DNA from 3 places in the Tatumella sp. UBA2305 genome. Region 1 is predicted to be linked to each of the others. Evidence: predicted binding sites of a transcription regulator. Region 1 holds the regulator's gene; each other region holds the start of a gene.
What was found. Region 1 encodes PhoB, which activates phosphate uptake and scavenging genes when phosphate is short. Its sites were predicted from a motif close to CTGTCATAAAACTGNCNNAT; they were not measured.
Positions count from the first base shown of each region.

Region 1 (4,909 bases):
CGTTGTCTCTGAGGGGCGGCCTGCTGCCATTGCAGGGTCATTGCCTGATGTTCCTGCTCACGCTGCAGGCGTTTTCCGGTCAGTAACTGATGTTGCTGCAGCCATTGCTGTGCCTGACTAATCAGCAGGCTCTCCTGTTGCAGTTGCTGTTCCTGTTGCTGCAGGTCCGTCTGTTGCCGGCTAAGCTTCACGCGGGTGTCTTCATCCAGTAACAGGACGCCGGAAGCACCGGCTTGCAGGTTGTCCAGTTGCTGACGTAACTGCTTGTGCTTTTCGAATACTGCCTGGGATATTTGTCCGTAAATTTCGGTGCCGGTCAGCTCTTCCAGCAATTCTGCCCGCTCTGCAGAAGGTGCATTTAAAAAAGCGGCAAACTGCCCCTGAGATAACATCATGGAGCGGGTGAAGCGCTGGAAATTCAGCCCTGAAAGTTGCTCAGTGATCCGCAATTTATCCTGTATTTTGTCAGCGACAATAACATTATCTTCGCAGCGCGCCAGCTCAACCCGTGGGGGCTGAAGTTTACCGTTGTGCTGGCCCCGGGCCCTGTTCTGGCTCCAGAAGGCCCGCCAGGCCTGGCCTTTAATTTCGAATTCGACTTCTGCCAGGCACTCACTGGTGCCGCGTGACATCAGTTCGTTCTGGGCTGGGGTGACAGGGCCGAGCCGTGGCGTCTGGTGGTAGAGCGCGAGGCAAATAGCATCCAGCAGGGTAGTCTTACCCGCGCCGGTATCACCAGTGATGGCAAACAGGCCATTACCGGCGAAGGGGGACTGACGAAAATCGATAGTCCATTCGCCACGCAAAGCATTAAGGTTTTTGAACCGCAGGCTCAGTATTTTCATTTGCAGTCCTGCTCCTGTCCGGCATGCTGTACCTGTTCCAGAGTTTGCAGGTAAAGGGTGAGCAGCCGCTGGCGATCCGCTTCCGGTAGTTGTTGTTCCAGCTCAAGACGACGCATAAACACCTCTTCTGCCGTTAATTCATTCAACGTTTCATTCTCCATCCGTTGAATACCTGCCGTCGAACGTTCACGACTGCGGCGTAACAGTAATACTTCGGCCGGCTTGCCGGAGACTAAAGCTTCAATACGTTGTTGTAAGTCACTCAGATAGTCCTGTTGCGTGACCTCAATATCCAGCCATACCGGCCGGCCGCTGTCATCGCTGGTCAGCGCATTGATCTGTGTTTCAATCTCTTCCAGTGAACCTTTCAGGGTCTGCATGGGCTGAAAACAGGGGATCGGCAGAGTGGTCACCGTCAGTGGCTGACCGGGACCACATTCGACCAGACAGACACTCTTCTCTGTACCAGGTTCGTCGAAACTCAGTGCAATCGGTGAACCGCTATAACGAATATGCGTTTGCCCGCCGACCTGTTGTGATCGATGGATATGCCCCAGAGCAATATAATCGGCGGGAGGAAAGGCGGAGGCAGGGAAAGCATCCAGACTACCGATATAGATATCCCGTACGGATTCGCTGCTACGGGTACCCAGCGCTGTCAGATGTCCGGTGGCTATCACGGGTAATTCAGGTTGCCCCAGTTCAACCCGCAATCTGAGTGCGGCGTCATAACACTGCCGGTAGTGATCAGTGATGGCCTGCAACAGGTTTTGTTGTTTCTGCTGGCTATTCAGCCCGGCCTGGCTTAACTGAATATCCCGGGGACGCAGATAGGGGATGGCACAGAGCACAGCCCCGGGATTCTGCTGCTTGTCGCGAAGAATCACCAGTTGATTGCTGATGTCTGTGCCGGCACTGGCGATCACCTGGGTATTCAGGCACGCAAGCAGTTCCCGTGATTCGTTGAGCATCGCGACCGAATCATGATTTCCGGCCAGAATGATTAACTGACAACCGGTCTGCTGTAATGCAACGACAAAGTGATTGTATATTTCACGGGCATAGCTGGGGGGCGAACCGGTATCAAATATATCGCCGGCAACGATCAGGACATCGATCCGGAGGTCGGTAATTTGCTGCAATAACCAGTCGAGAAAAGACTGATGTTCGTAAGCCCTGCTACGGGTATAAAAAAACTGACCCAGATGCCAGTCAGAGGTATGGATAATTTTCATAATGCTCCCGGTTTCACCCTGCTGAACGCAGTATACCTGTTGCCGGCTCCCGGATAAAAAAAGAGTCATGGTGACGGTGATGAGGACGCGCGGCGGGGCTGTGAGATAATCCAGTCAGCCAACATCCACCAGTTTTTATGACATGATTGCAGAAAATTAGCTGGCTTTTATTCATAAAACTGTCATAAAACTGACTCATAATGGCGCCGCAACTTCGGAAATACCCGAAGATATTCGCTGGAGAAACAATGGCTAAACGCATTCTGGTCGTAGAAGATGAGGCTCCGATTCGCGAAATGTTATGTTTCGTTCTGGAGCAGAATGACTATCATCCCATCGAAGCTGAGGATTATGACAGCGCTGTAAAAAAACTGATCGAACCCTGGCCCGATCTGATTCTGCTGGACTGGATGTTACCCGGCGGCAGCGGTATTCAGTTTATCCGCTACCTGAAAAAAGAAGCGATGACCCGGGATATTCCGGTGGTCATGCTGACAGCCAAAGGGGAAGAAGAAGACCGGGTTCGGGGGCTGGATGCCGGTGCTGATGACTATATGACCAAACCGTTCTCACCGAAAGAACTGATTGCCAGGATCAAAGCGGTGATTCGTCGTATTTCACCGACTGCAGATGATGAACTGATTGATATTCAGGGACTGACACTGGATCCAACCTCGCATCGTGTCATGTCAGGGGAAACTCCGGTAGAAATGGGACCCACGGAATACAAATTACTGCATTTCTTTATGACTCACCCTGAACGGGTCTACAGCAGGGAACAATTGCTGAATCATGTATGGGGAACGAATGTTTATGTGGAGGACCGGACGGTAGATGTCCATATCCGTCGTCTGCGTAAAGCACTGGAATTTACCGGCCATGAGCGTATGGTACAAACAGTCCGTGGTACAGGATATCGGTTCTCTGCCCGTTTCTGAATGGAGTGTCATTCGTGCTGGACAAACTTTCGTGGCGCACCCTGTTATTTGAATTTCTGCTGGTCTGCCTGGCAGGTGGTGTGGCCGGGCTAATGACCCGGCAGTTAGCCTGGTGTCTGCTGCTGGCGGTGGTGGTATTACTCTTCTGGCATTTTTTTCAACTGATGCGTCTGTCACACTGGTTATGGGTCGACAGAACCATTACCCCGCCTACCGGCAAAGGAAGCTGGGAACCGCTGTTTCATGGCCTGTATCTGATGCAGGTGCGTAACCGGCGAAGACGCGGAGAGTTGCGTGATCTGATTAAACGCTTCCGCAGTGGTGCTGAATCGCTGCCGGACGGCCTGATCCTGACCACCGAAGAGGGCAATATCTTCTGGTGCAACGGGCTGGCGCAGCAATATCTCGGATTACGCTGGCCGGAGGATAACGGACAAAATATCCTTAATCTGCTCCGCTATCCTGAGTTTTCCCGTTACCTGCAGGCAAAAAGCTTCGAAACCCCACTGACTCAGCTGCTGAATAACGGACACCATATGGAGTTCCGGATCATGCCCTACAGCGAAGGGCAGTGGTTGATCAGTGCCAGGGATATGACTCAGATGCGACAACTGGAAAATATGCGGCGTCACTTCTTTGCCAATGTCAGCCATGAACTGCGCACACCACTCACGGTGATCCAGGGATATCTGGAGATGATGGAAGATAGTCAGCTGAAGGATAATATTTACTTCAGGGCGGTGGGGACAATGCAGGAACAGTCCCGGCGCATGGAGGGACTGGTTAAACAGCTGATGACCTTAACCCGAATCGAGGCAGCCCCCGCACTGAACATGAAGGAGGTTGTCGATGTTCCGGCAATGCTGCATATGTTGCAGCAGGAAGCCGAAACCCTCAGTCAGGGACGTCAAAAAATCAGTTTTTCTATTGATGAAAAGCTGCGGGTGTACGGTAACGATGAACAGTTACGCAGTGCCATTTCTAACCTTATCTATAACTCCATCAATCATACCCCAGAAAACACCCAAATTGAGATTATCTGGAAACGCACAACTGACGGGGCATATTTTTCGGTGTCCGATGATGGTCCGGGGATTGCCGAAGAACATATCCCTCGTCTGACCGAACGTTTCTATCGGGTGGATAAAGCCAGATCACGTAATACCGGTGGCAGTGGTCTGGGTCTGGCGATTGTGAAACATGCGCTGGGTCATCACGGAGCCAGGTTATCCATCACCAGTGAGCCCGGATATTGTACCTGCTTCAGTTTTTCTCTGGCTGCACGGATGATTGTTCCGGCGAATACAGCCATTGCTGTCTCCGGCGCATAACCCGCTTTCACCGCAGAGGCCTCTCTGCGGTGAAACTGTGGCTGATTGCCTATTATCCTCCGCAGAAGATTACCCGTCGCTTTTACACACCAGATGAAATAAATTCATGAGGAATGAATTATATTCAATTGTCAGGCTGATTTTCTCATGCCACCCTGAAAAAATCACATAAATAGCCGTCTGGATGGCTTAAATAGATTCGCCGGTCCACTCCGGCATCAGGAGAATAATTATGCAAAGAACAGAGGCACCGTTTCGCGCGGATATCGTCGGGAGTTTTCTGCGTCCCGAAGCGGTAAAACAGGCTCGGATAGACTTTTCAGCGGGTCGTCTGGATGCGGAAGGACTGCGTAATGTTGAAAACGATGCAATTCGTGAAGTCGTTGAGCAGCAACAGGCTGCTGGTTTACAGGTAGTGACCGACGGCGAGTTTCGCCGCGCCTGGTGGCATTTTGATTTTTTCGACGGCCTGGAAGGGGTCGAACCTTTCGAAGCTGACCAGGGTATTCAGTTTAACGGGGTGCAGACTAAGGCTCGTGGTGTGCGGGTCACCGGAAAAC
Region 1 is NZ_DDVT01000020.1:206,761-211,669, forward strand. It holds gene B3Z23_RS13435 (AAA family ATPase) at 1-845, opposite strand, end outside; gene sbcD (exonuclease subunit SbcD) at 842-2,080, opposite strand; gene phoB (phosphate response regulator transcription factor PhoB) at 2,329-3,018, shown strand; gene phoR (phosphate regulon sensor histidine kinase PhoR) at 3,033-4,349, shown strand; gene B3Z23_RS13455 (cobalamin-independent methionine synthase II family protein) at 4,582-4,909, shown strand, end outside.

Region 2 (4,909 bases), on a different contig from region 1:
CTGCAGCATTACTGGCCCCAATGTTTGGGATTGTTCTGCCAATGCCAGAGTGGATGGCAGAACGGATACTTAACTGGACAGAAACCCGCTCCGGACTGCGCGAAGGATTTGCTCTGGGGACCGGTCGCTGGCATGCGCCGCCTTTTGCAGTAAATACATTAACTCACAGCCGTGTACGCTATCAGCGTAACCTGAGGTTCTATGCCGATGAGCCGGCATTACAGGTTGGGGGTCCCACCGCCCATTGGGTGCGGGAGAGTCTTAACGCAGGGCACGAGATCCTGCGCGATGCGGCTCAGATCACCACACCTATGCTTATCCTGCAGGCGGAAGAAGATCAGGTCGTTGAAAATCAGGCCCAGAACCAGTTTTGTGAATTACGCCAACAGGCAGGACATGCTTGTGAAGGAGGAAAACCCCGGGTTATTCAGGGTGCACGCCACGAAATATTATTCGAAAAAGACGAAATGCGGGCGCAGGCACTTAATTTAGTGGTCAGCTATTTTGGCCGCTTTGAAACTCATGAACATGCATCGACATTTACCTTACCTCCGGAAACTCCGGTCTGACGTTAATTAAAGAGGTTTTCATGTATCATATCGTCGCCTCCGACCTGGATGGAACGTTACTTTTACCCGACCACTCTTTGTCTGCCTATACCCGCGAAATCTTGCAGAAGCTTACCCGTAAAGGAATACGTTTCGTATTTGCGACCGGTCGTCACCATATCGATGTAGCGCAAATGCGGCAGTCTCTGGGTATCGAAGCCTATATGATTACCTCTAACGGGGCCAGGGTACATGACTTCTCGGGTAAGCTGATTTTCGAACATAATCTTGACCCGGATATCGCGGAGGATCTGTACGAGATGAAATATACCTCGCAGCAGATTTTGACGCAGGTATACCGTAATGATGACTGGTATATCAGTCGCCATAGTGAAAGAGAAGCGGAGTTCTTCCGTGAATCTGATTTCCAGTATCAGGTTTTTCAGCCGGGTGGGTTGGCAACGGATGGTATCAGTAAGGTATTTTTCACCTGCGACGACCATCAGGTGCTGGCCGAACTGGAACTGGCGATAGTCGCCCGCTGGGGTGACCGGGTGAATGTCAGTTTCTCATTACCGACATGTCTGGAAGTGATGGCGGGGGGCGTTTCTAAGGGACATGCACTGGATGAAGTTGCCCGCCGTCTGGGCTATACACTGCAGGACTGTATTGCGTTTGGTGACGGGATGAATGATAAAGAGATGCTAAGTATGGCCGGGAAAGGCTGTATCATGAAAAATGCACATCAGCGACTGACCGCACTACTGCCGGAACTGGAAATAATTGGCAGTAATGCAGAGGATGCGGTTCCGCATTACCTGCAGAAACTGTTTGGCTGAAGGCGAAGACAACCAGCACAGAGTGTTACTGTGCTGGTGCTATGGGGCCGGGAAAAGAAAATTAAGGCTGCAGGTTGAGTTTCTGCTTATGTTTCTTCTCACTGAGGGTTGTCAGCAGCAGCAGCAAGACCGCCAGTACGCAACCGGCAAGCATCACAATAAATCCGCCATCCCAACCGAAGAAGTCAACGGTATATCCGACAATGGCGCTGGCTGCAACGGACCCCCCCAGATAACCAAACAACCCGGTAAAGCCTGCGGCAGTTCCGGCGGCTTTCTTGGGGGCCAGTTCCAACGCATGTAAACCTATCAGCATTACCGGACCATAGATAAGAAAACCAATCACCACCATACAGGCCATATCAATGCCGGGATGGCCTGGCGGGTTCATCCAGTAAATCAGGGTGGCTATGGTGACCAGCGCCATGAAAAATACCCCGGTCAGTCCGCGGTTACCACGGAACACTTTGTCGGACATCCAGCCGCATAATAAGGTGCCCGGAATCCCTGCATATTCATACAAAAAATAGGCCCAGGAGGATTTATCCAGAGCAAAGTGTTTCACTTCTTTCAGGTAGGTCGGTGACCAGTCAAGAATGCCGTAACGCAGTAAATAGACGAACACATTGGCCAGTGCAATGTACCACAGTAAGCGATTGGGCAGGATGTACTGCATAAAAATTTGCCGTGCAGTTAACTCGACCTCTTGCCGCTCATCGTAATCTACCGGATAGTCATTTTTCCAGGCCTCAATCGGTGGCAAACCGCAGGACTGGGGGGTATCACGCATTAATCCGTAGGCCAGCAATGCAACCAGAATAGCCACAATGGCTGGCATATAGAGTGCGGCTTTCCAGTCATTGAACCAGGCCATGCCGAGTAAAAATAGCAATGGCGGGATTCCTCCGCCGACGTTGTGTGCGCAGTTCCAGACCGATACAATTCCGCCGCGCTCTTTCTGTGACCACCAGTGGACCATGGTCCGGCCACACGGTGGCCAGCCCATTCCCTGGAACCAGCCACAGATAAACAGCAGTACAAACATCACCATAATGCCGGAGGTCGCCTGAGGGACAAAACCCATCACCAGCATCACCAGCGCCGCCATAATCAGCCCTGCGGGCAGGAATACACGAGGGTTAGAGCGGTCAGAGACCGATCCCATAATAAATTTAGAAAATCCGTAAGCAATGGATATTCCGGATAAGGCAAACCCAAGGTCTCCGCGGGAAAATCCCTGTTCAATCAGGTAAGGCATAGCCAGGGTAAAGTTTTTACGAACCAGATAGTAAGCAGCGTAGCCGACGAAAATCCCAATAAAGATCTGCCAGCGCAGGCGGCGATATAATGCATCTGCCTTTGCCGGATCGGCAGGGGATATATGGGGTGCGGGTTTAAACAGACTCAGCATGAAGGTCCCTCCGGGGGAAGATTTTCCTTGAAAACGCCACCGGGGCTGACTGCCGGATCAGGTCCGGGGGCTGGATACCGCGCATAGAGTAGCCATCATGTCAGTAATTACCTTGACTGAGTGCACAGTTGTTACAAATTTATGACAAAGTGTGTTTATTTATGAATTTTTAACCAGTGCGTGGTCATTTCCGGGTCGTCAGCAGACTCTGCGACAGACCAGAGGAAGCAGCAAATCCGCAGCTGTCAGGGAGGAGCATGTCGCAGTATGAGCAGGGTGTTAAGCGGAAATACTTTTCTGAGCCGCAGGTCGTGAAGCATCGCGGACAAAAGGCAGCTGATCACAGGCATGCTGGCGTGCCGAACGGATAAAGGCATCAATCACCGGCTGACGCTGTTCGCCGTCGCGTACCGCTGCATACAGGCGGGACCATAAGCCGTCGCCGGGTGTTTTGGTCACAATGAGTTGCTGGCGCTCAAAACTTTCCACCACCCAGTGCGGCAGTGCAGCGATCCCCATTTTTGCGGCCACCATCTGAATTAACAGCAGCGTATTATCCACACTCTTCAGCTCCGGACTTATCCCGGCCGGTTGTAAGAAATGTCTCCAGATATCAAGACGCTGCCTCTGAACCGGATAAATTAACAGCGTTTCACCGGTCAGGTCTTCCGGAGTGATGAGCGTTTTCGTTGCCAACGGATGATCTGGCGCCATGACCAGCCGCACTTCAAAATCAAACAGCGGTGAGTAATGTAAACCGCTACGTGGCAGGATATCGGAAGTTAACACAATATCCAGTTCGCCCTGCTGCAACCCTGGCTGAGGATCAAATGTCACTCCGGATTTAAAATCGACCGACACCTGAGGCCAGTTACTGCGAAAAATATCCAGCGCTGGTGTCAGCCACTGAATACAACTATGACATTCAATCGCAATCCGCAGGTTGGTCTGGTGAGGTTCATGGCAGGATTGTAAAGCCTGTTGGATCTGCGGGAGGATCTGTTCGGCCAGTTGCAATAAAATTTCACCCTGCGGCGTAAACTGCAGCGGCTGGCTTTTACGGACAAATAAACGGAAACCGAGACGCTGCTCGAGATCACTGAACTGATGAGAGAGCGCAGATTGCGTCTGATGTAATTGTGCTGCCGCACCTGCCAGTGATCCCGTGGTCCTGAGAGCCTGTAGCGTCTTCAGGTGCTTAATCTCGATCATGAGAGACCTTCATAGTGATATTGAATAATTTGCGCTTGTGGATAGTACACTACCTGCTGAATATGGATGTGTAAACATCTGGACGGCTAAACATCTGAAAAATCTTTCAGAAGGCCGTAAGTGCTGGCAGGCCACATGATGATTTTCCCCGTAGCGCGCCAGGATTAGGCAGATGTCCCCGAGGTCTTTTTACTGAAAGGAATTGAGTGCCATGACCATTCTGAATCATACATTAGGATTTCCGCGCGTTGGGCTGCAGCGCGAACTGAAGAAAGCCCTGGAAAGTTACTGGGCGGGTGAGTGCGGGGTAAAGGAACTGCTGGAGACGGGTCGCCAGTTACGTGCCAGACACTGGCAACAGCAGAAAGAAGCGGGCGTCGATCTGCTGCCGGTCGGCGATTTCGCATGGTATGACCATATACTGACAACCAGCCTGATGCTGGGAAATATCCCCGCAAGGCACCGTAATGTCGGGGGGGCTCTGGATCTGGATACTCTGTTCCGGATTGGACGGGGACGTGCGCCCACCGGAAAGCCGGCGGCTGCAGCGGAAATGACCAAGTGGTTTAATACCAATTATCACTATATCGTGCCTGAATTTAGTCAGGGCCAGACCTTCACTCTGTCATGGACACAGTTGCTGGATGAAGTGGATGAGGCCCTGGCCCTTGGCCATCGGGTAAAACCGGTGCTGACGGGGCCAGTCACCTACCTGTGGCTGGGGAAAGTCAAAGGAACCGCCTTTGACCGGTTATCTTTGCTGCCGGAAATCCTGCCGGTATATCAGAAACTGCTGGCGGAGCTGGCAAAACGGGATATTGAGTGGGTCCAGATTGACGAACCCATCCTGTCTCTGGAACTGCCGGAGGAATGGCTGAATGCCTTTAAGCCCGCTTATC
Region 2 is NZ_DDVT01000010.1:23,115-28,023, reverse strand. It holds gene pldB (lysophospholipase L2) at 1-569, shown strand, start outside; gene yigL (sugar/pyridoxal phosphate phosphatase YigL) at 590-1,387, shown strand; gene glpT (glycerol-3-phosphate transporter) at 1,449-2,798, opposite strand; gene metR (HTH-type transcriptional regulator MetR) at 3,078-4,010, opposite strand; gene metE (5-methyltetrahydropteroyltriglutamate--homocysteine S-methyltransferase) at 4,222-4,909, shown strand, end outside.
Region 2: glpT (glycerol-3-phosphate transporter) is a predicted target of PhoB. The motif match lies at 2,927-2,946, and genes of this name have one in related genera.

Region 3 (4,909 bases), on a different contig from region 1:
GTCGTTAATGAAACGAATCACTTCCGCCAGCAGAGACTTGCGGCCATATTCCGCCAGGTAAATACCCGCCATAATTCCCAGCGGAGTTCCCACCAGTGTTGACCAGATAATCAGTAAGCCGCTTCCCGCCAGGGCATTTGCCAGTCCGCCACCGTCCATATTCGGCGGTGGAGTCATCTGAGTAAACAGGTCTATGTTTAAACCACCGATCCCCCGTGAGATGGTAGTCCAAAGGATCCACACCAGCCAGAACAGGCCAAAGGCCATCGTCAGCAGTGATAAAAAGATGGCTATCTTATTTTTAATGCCACGTCTGGCCTGCATTTTTCGCCGTGAAGCCTGCAGATCAGCACTGCTTTTGAGATCCATCTGAGTCATTAGCGGGCTCCCTCATTTTTGGCTAAACGCAAAATCATCAGCTTGGAAATGGCCAATACCACAAAAGTAATAAAGAACAGGATCAGGCCAAGTTCCATCAACGCTGCAATATGTAATCCGGATTCCGCTTCAGCAAATTCGTTAGCCAGTGCTGACGTAATACTGTTTCCCGGCATATACAACGACGGGCTGTCGAGCTGGTAGGTATTCCCGATGATAAAGGTCACGGCCATGGTTTCACCCAGGGCACGACCCAGCCCTAACATGACACCACCTATCACGCCATTACGGGTAAATGGCAGTACGACATTCCAGATCACCTCCCAGGTGGTGCATCCCAAACCATAGGCTGATTCTTTCATCATCACCGGGGTTTGTTCGAAAACATCACGCATTACCGAAGCAATATAGGGAATGATCATGATGGCCAGAATAAGTCCGGCCGCCAGAATCCCGATACCAAACGCCGGGCCGGAAAACAGCTGGCCAATAATCGGTACATTAGAAAGCAGATCGCCTACCGGGGTCTGGAAATATTCGGCAAATAATGGAGCGAAAACAAATAATCCCCACATACCGTAAACAATACTGGGGATAGCCGCCAGCAGCTCAATGGCTGTACCTAACGGGCGCCGCAGCCAGCCGGGAGAAAGTTCAGTCAGAAATAACGCGATACCGAAGCTGACAGGCACCGCAATAAGTAAAGCGATGATCGACGTCACCACAGTTCCGTAAATCGGCACCAAAGCCCCGAACTGCTCATTTGGCGCATCCCAGGTTTTATTCCACAGGAACGAGAAACCGAATTTTTGAATACTTGGCCAGGAAGAAATAATCAGGGAAACAATAATTCCGCCCAGCAGCAACAACACTACCAGCGCAGAGATTTTCACCAATGCGCTGAAAATGATATCGCCCTGTTTTCCCGGGGCTTTGAATGTCGGCTTTATTTCCGCCATAAGAGTCTCTGTCTTCACGATTAACAGGGCGGCATCAGCCGCCCGGGGGATACGCAGATTTTACGGAGTATATGCTTACTGATACAGGGCTTTGCCGTTACTGTCTGTGATATTCGCTTTCCATGCTGAACGAATCTGAGTTACGACAGACTCTGGCAGCGCAGCGTAATCCAGGCTTTCGGCTGTTTTGCCACCATTTTTATAGGCCCAGTCAAAGAATTTCAGCACTGCAGCACCTTTGGCGGCATCAGCCTGTTTTTTGTAGACCAGGATAAAGGTGGTTGAAGAAATTGGCCAGGCATCATCACCTTTCTGATAAGTCAGGTCCTGAGCAAAGCTCTGCTGCCAGTCGGCACCTTTGGCTGAGTTACTGAAGCTCTTCTCTGAAGGCAGAATCGATTTACCATCTGCATCCACCAGTTTGGTGTAAGTCAGGTTGTTCTGCTTAGCATAGGCATATTCAACATAACCGATGGAACCAGGCAGACGTTGTACGAATGCTGCAACGCCGTCATTTCCTTTACCGCCCAGACCGGTAGGCCAGTTAACCGTGTTGCCTTTACCAATTTTGCTTTTCCACTCGTCATTCACTTTTGACAGGTAGCTGGTAAACACAAAAGATGTTCCTGAACCATCCGCACGACGCACCACATTAATGTTAGTGGAAGGTAGTTTGATACCTGGGTTCAGTTTCTCGATAGCCGGGTCATTCCATTTTTTGATATTACCCAGATAGATATCACCGACAGTCTTTCCGTCCAGGGTTAGTTCACCGGATTTCACCCCTGGCAGGTTAATCGCCAGAACCACACCACCAATCACGGTTGGGAACTGGAACAGACCATTTTTTTCCAGGTCTGCATCGCTCAGAGGTGCATCAGAAGCACCAAAATCAACGGTTTTAGCAATGATCTGTTTCACACCACCGGAAGAACCGATACCCTGGTAGTTCACCTGGCTACCGTCGGTTTTCTGGTAATCCGCGGCCCAACGGGCATAAACCGGGGCCGGGAATGTACCGCCAGCTCCGGTCAGATTTGTTGCTGCAAAAGCAGAAACAGTACCTACAGCCATTGTTGCTGCCAGTACGCGGGCTACCGTATTACGCATCAGTGTCATATTCCCTCCGGGGGAGTTAATCTCAGGCTCAGTGCCATTTTTAAATGAGTTCGTCTTGCTGCACGAGGCAAAATAGGACAGTTTGGTGACATTAATATGTACGATATATGACAGTTTTATGACAACCAAAAACCTCTCATCAGACTACCGGTTAACAGGGTCTGAACAGTTCTCTTCATTAAGCGACAGCTTTGCAGGCAGGATACACCGATAGCACTTTTTGCAACTATACTAATAGTAACGATTGTTACTATGTCTTCAATACAGCGATAACGAATTGAACTCTCAGGCATTTTAGTCGCTATTTTGTAAAGACTCCACTGAATGGTTGCAAAGGGAATTGCCAGGAGGGGCAGCCGCAAGGCTGCCTTTTTTGCTTTCAGTGCGGCAAAATTTCTGCCGCCACCGGGGTTTCTGACAGCTTTTCAGGTACCGGCTCTGTCCGGCTGTTTACCGACGGTGGCGGTATTCCCTGCTCCGCAAGGAAAGTTATTAATGCCTGCGTTTGTGGGTCCGTGCCAATAGTCACAATTTTCTGCGCCATTCCCCTGCCAATACCAGGTATTTTGAGCCAGTCTGACAGAGATGCGGACGAAAGTGCCTGCCAGTGCCGCCATGACAACTCTTCTGCAGCACGTTCCGGTAACGGCAGCCCAAGACTAAGCCACCAGTGTCTGACCGGTAAGCGTTTCGCCCTCTGGAATTGCTCAATCATTTGCTGCGCTGTTTCGTCACTGAATCCGGCCTGCCCTGCCAGTCCGGAAGCCGTAAACTCCAGCCAGGAAAACAGATGCGTGAAATTCCCGGTAAGCATTAACTGTTGCCAGCGGGAGCGTTGTATTCCCCGAAATCCAAAGACCTTACGGTGACTGAGCCACACCAGTCGTGCTAAAAATTGCTCGTGGCACTGCCTGGATACAAACATACAACTGAGTGAATCATATTTCCTGCTGTCGGGAAAAGACGGGTAAAAGCGTTCGGCCACCCGCCAGATAACCCGGCTGATGACCGGAATGCCCTGTCCTGCCAGGCGGATTTCCACCTCATCTCCGCTAACAATATCCAGTTGCTTCCAGCGCGCAGGCGATCCGAGGCTGATATGCGCCACCCGTTTATCATCCAGCAACAGTGGTTCCACATCCATGATGACCGTTATTTTCCCGGTACGCCCTGTTGCAAAACGTATCCCGGTCACCCGACTACTTTTTTCCGGCGGCGGATACTTCCAGGCGACAGACCAACGGTTTTTACCGGGCAACCACTCTTGCGGTGCCGCAGGCAGACTGTGGACCACTACCCCATCGCTGGCAAATGGAAGCGCTTCATTAAACCAGCGCTCACGCCATTCCGCGACCTGTTGTACATTGTTGACCGGCTGGCTCCAGCGGGCGGTAAGTGGAAACCCCCAGCGATTCAGTTGCTCCAGTCTGGCGGAAATTGAAGGCGGTCCTGCCGGCCAGGCCCAGATGAAAATGCCGGGAAACTCCTCAGGCCGAAGAGGCCCCTGCCTGCGCATCAGACCTGCGATTCTGGCACGATCATTGCGCCCTCCCTGTACCTTTTGAATATGGTGCTGTCGTGGCATAAACAGTTCACCCTGTAACACCACTTCGCTTTCTGATGTGGCGATATGCTGAGGAATGGCCGTTACTGAAGCAGCTTTCACCAACCAGTCCTCCCCCTGCCTGCCGTCGCCCCGACTGGTCACTGCCGCCAGCTTCCCATGACGATACACCAGAGTCACTGCCACGCCGTCAATTTTGGGTTGTACCCAGAGATCTGTTTTCCCGGACATCCATCCTGCCAGTGTGGCCTGGTCCGGCATTTTTCTGACCCCGGTATGGGCGACCGGATGTGGCTGGCGTCCTGAAGTCCTCCAGCGCTCCGGCTCCGGGACTGCCGGTAAGGAAAAACAGCCTTGCCACTCAGCCAAACGCCGGCGTAACTGATCATAGTCGGAATCACTGACCCGGGAAATTCCTTGCCGGTAATAGGCGTCATCCCAGCTCTGTAATTGTTGTGTCAACTGACGGGTTTCCTGGCGGGCCTGACCGATACTCCATGCCGGACACTCAGCCAGACCTGCCAGTGGATAGCTCATTAGAACAACTGCACTGAGTTTCTGCCACATCGGCCACCTCCTGAGAGGCACCCATCGTGTTATGGCTGGTACATCGGTACCATCAGTGATGTTGTTTTATCGGGAATTCATCGGAAAATAGTGGGGATATTACCTGGAACGACCAGACTATTTGCGAACAGCGCTGAAAGAAATATCTGGCTAATTGCATGCAAACGCTGCGCCAGTGCCACAGGGCGTGTATAATAGACAGGATATTGTCCCCGCTCTTTACTCAATTCAAGATAATCATGGCCCAAGGTACACTGTTTATTGTTTCCGCCCCTAGCGGTGCGGGTAAATCCAGCCTGATTCAGGCGCTGTTAAAAACACA
Region 3 is NZ_DDVT01000018.1:72,543-77,451, reverse strand. It holds gene pstA (phosphate ABC transporter permease PstA) at 1-378, opposite strand, end outside; gene pstC (phosphate ABC transporter permease PstC) at 378-1,337, opposite strand; gene pstS (phosphate ABC transporter substrate-binding protein PstS) at 1,413-2,456, opposite strand; gene ligB (NAD-dependent DNA ligase LigB) at 2,836-4,587, opposite strand; gene gmk (guanylate kinase) at 4,827-4,909, shown strand, end outside.
Region 3: pstS (phosphate ABC transporter substrate-binding protein PstS) is a predicted target of PhoB. The motif match lies at 2,562-2,581, and genes of this name have one in related genera.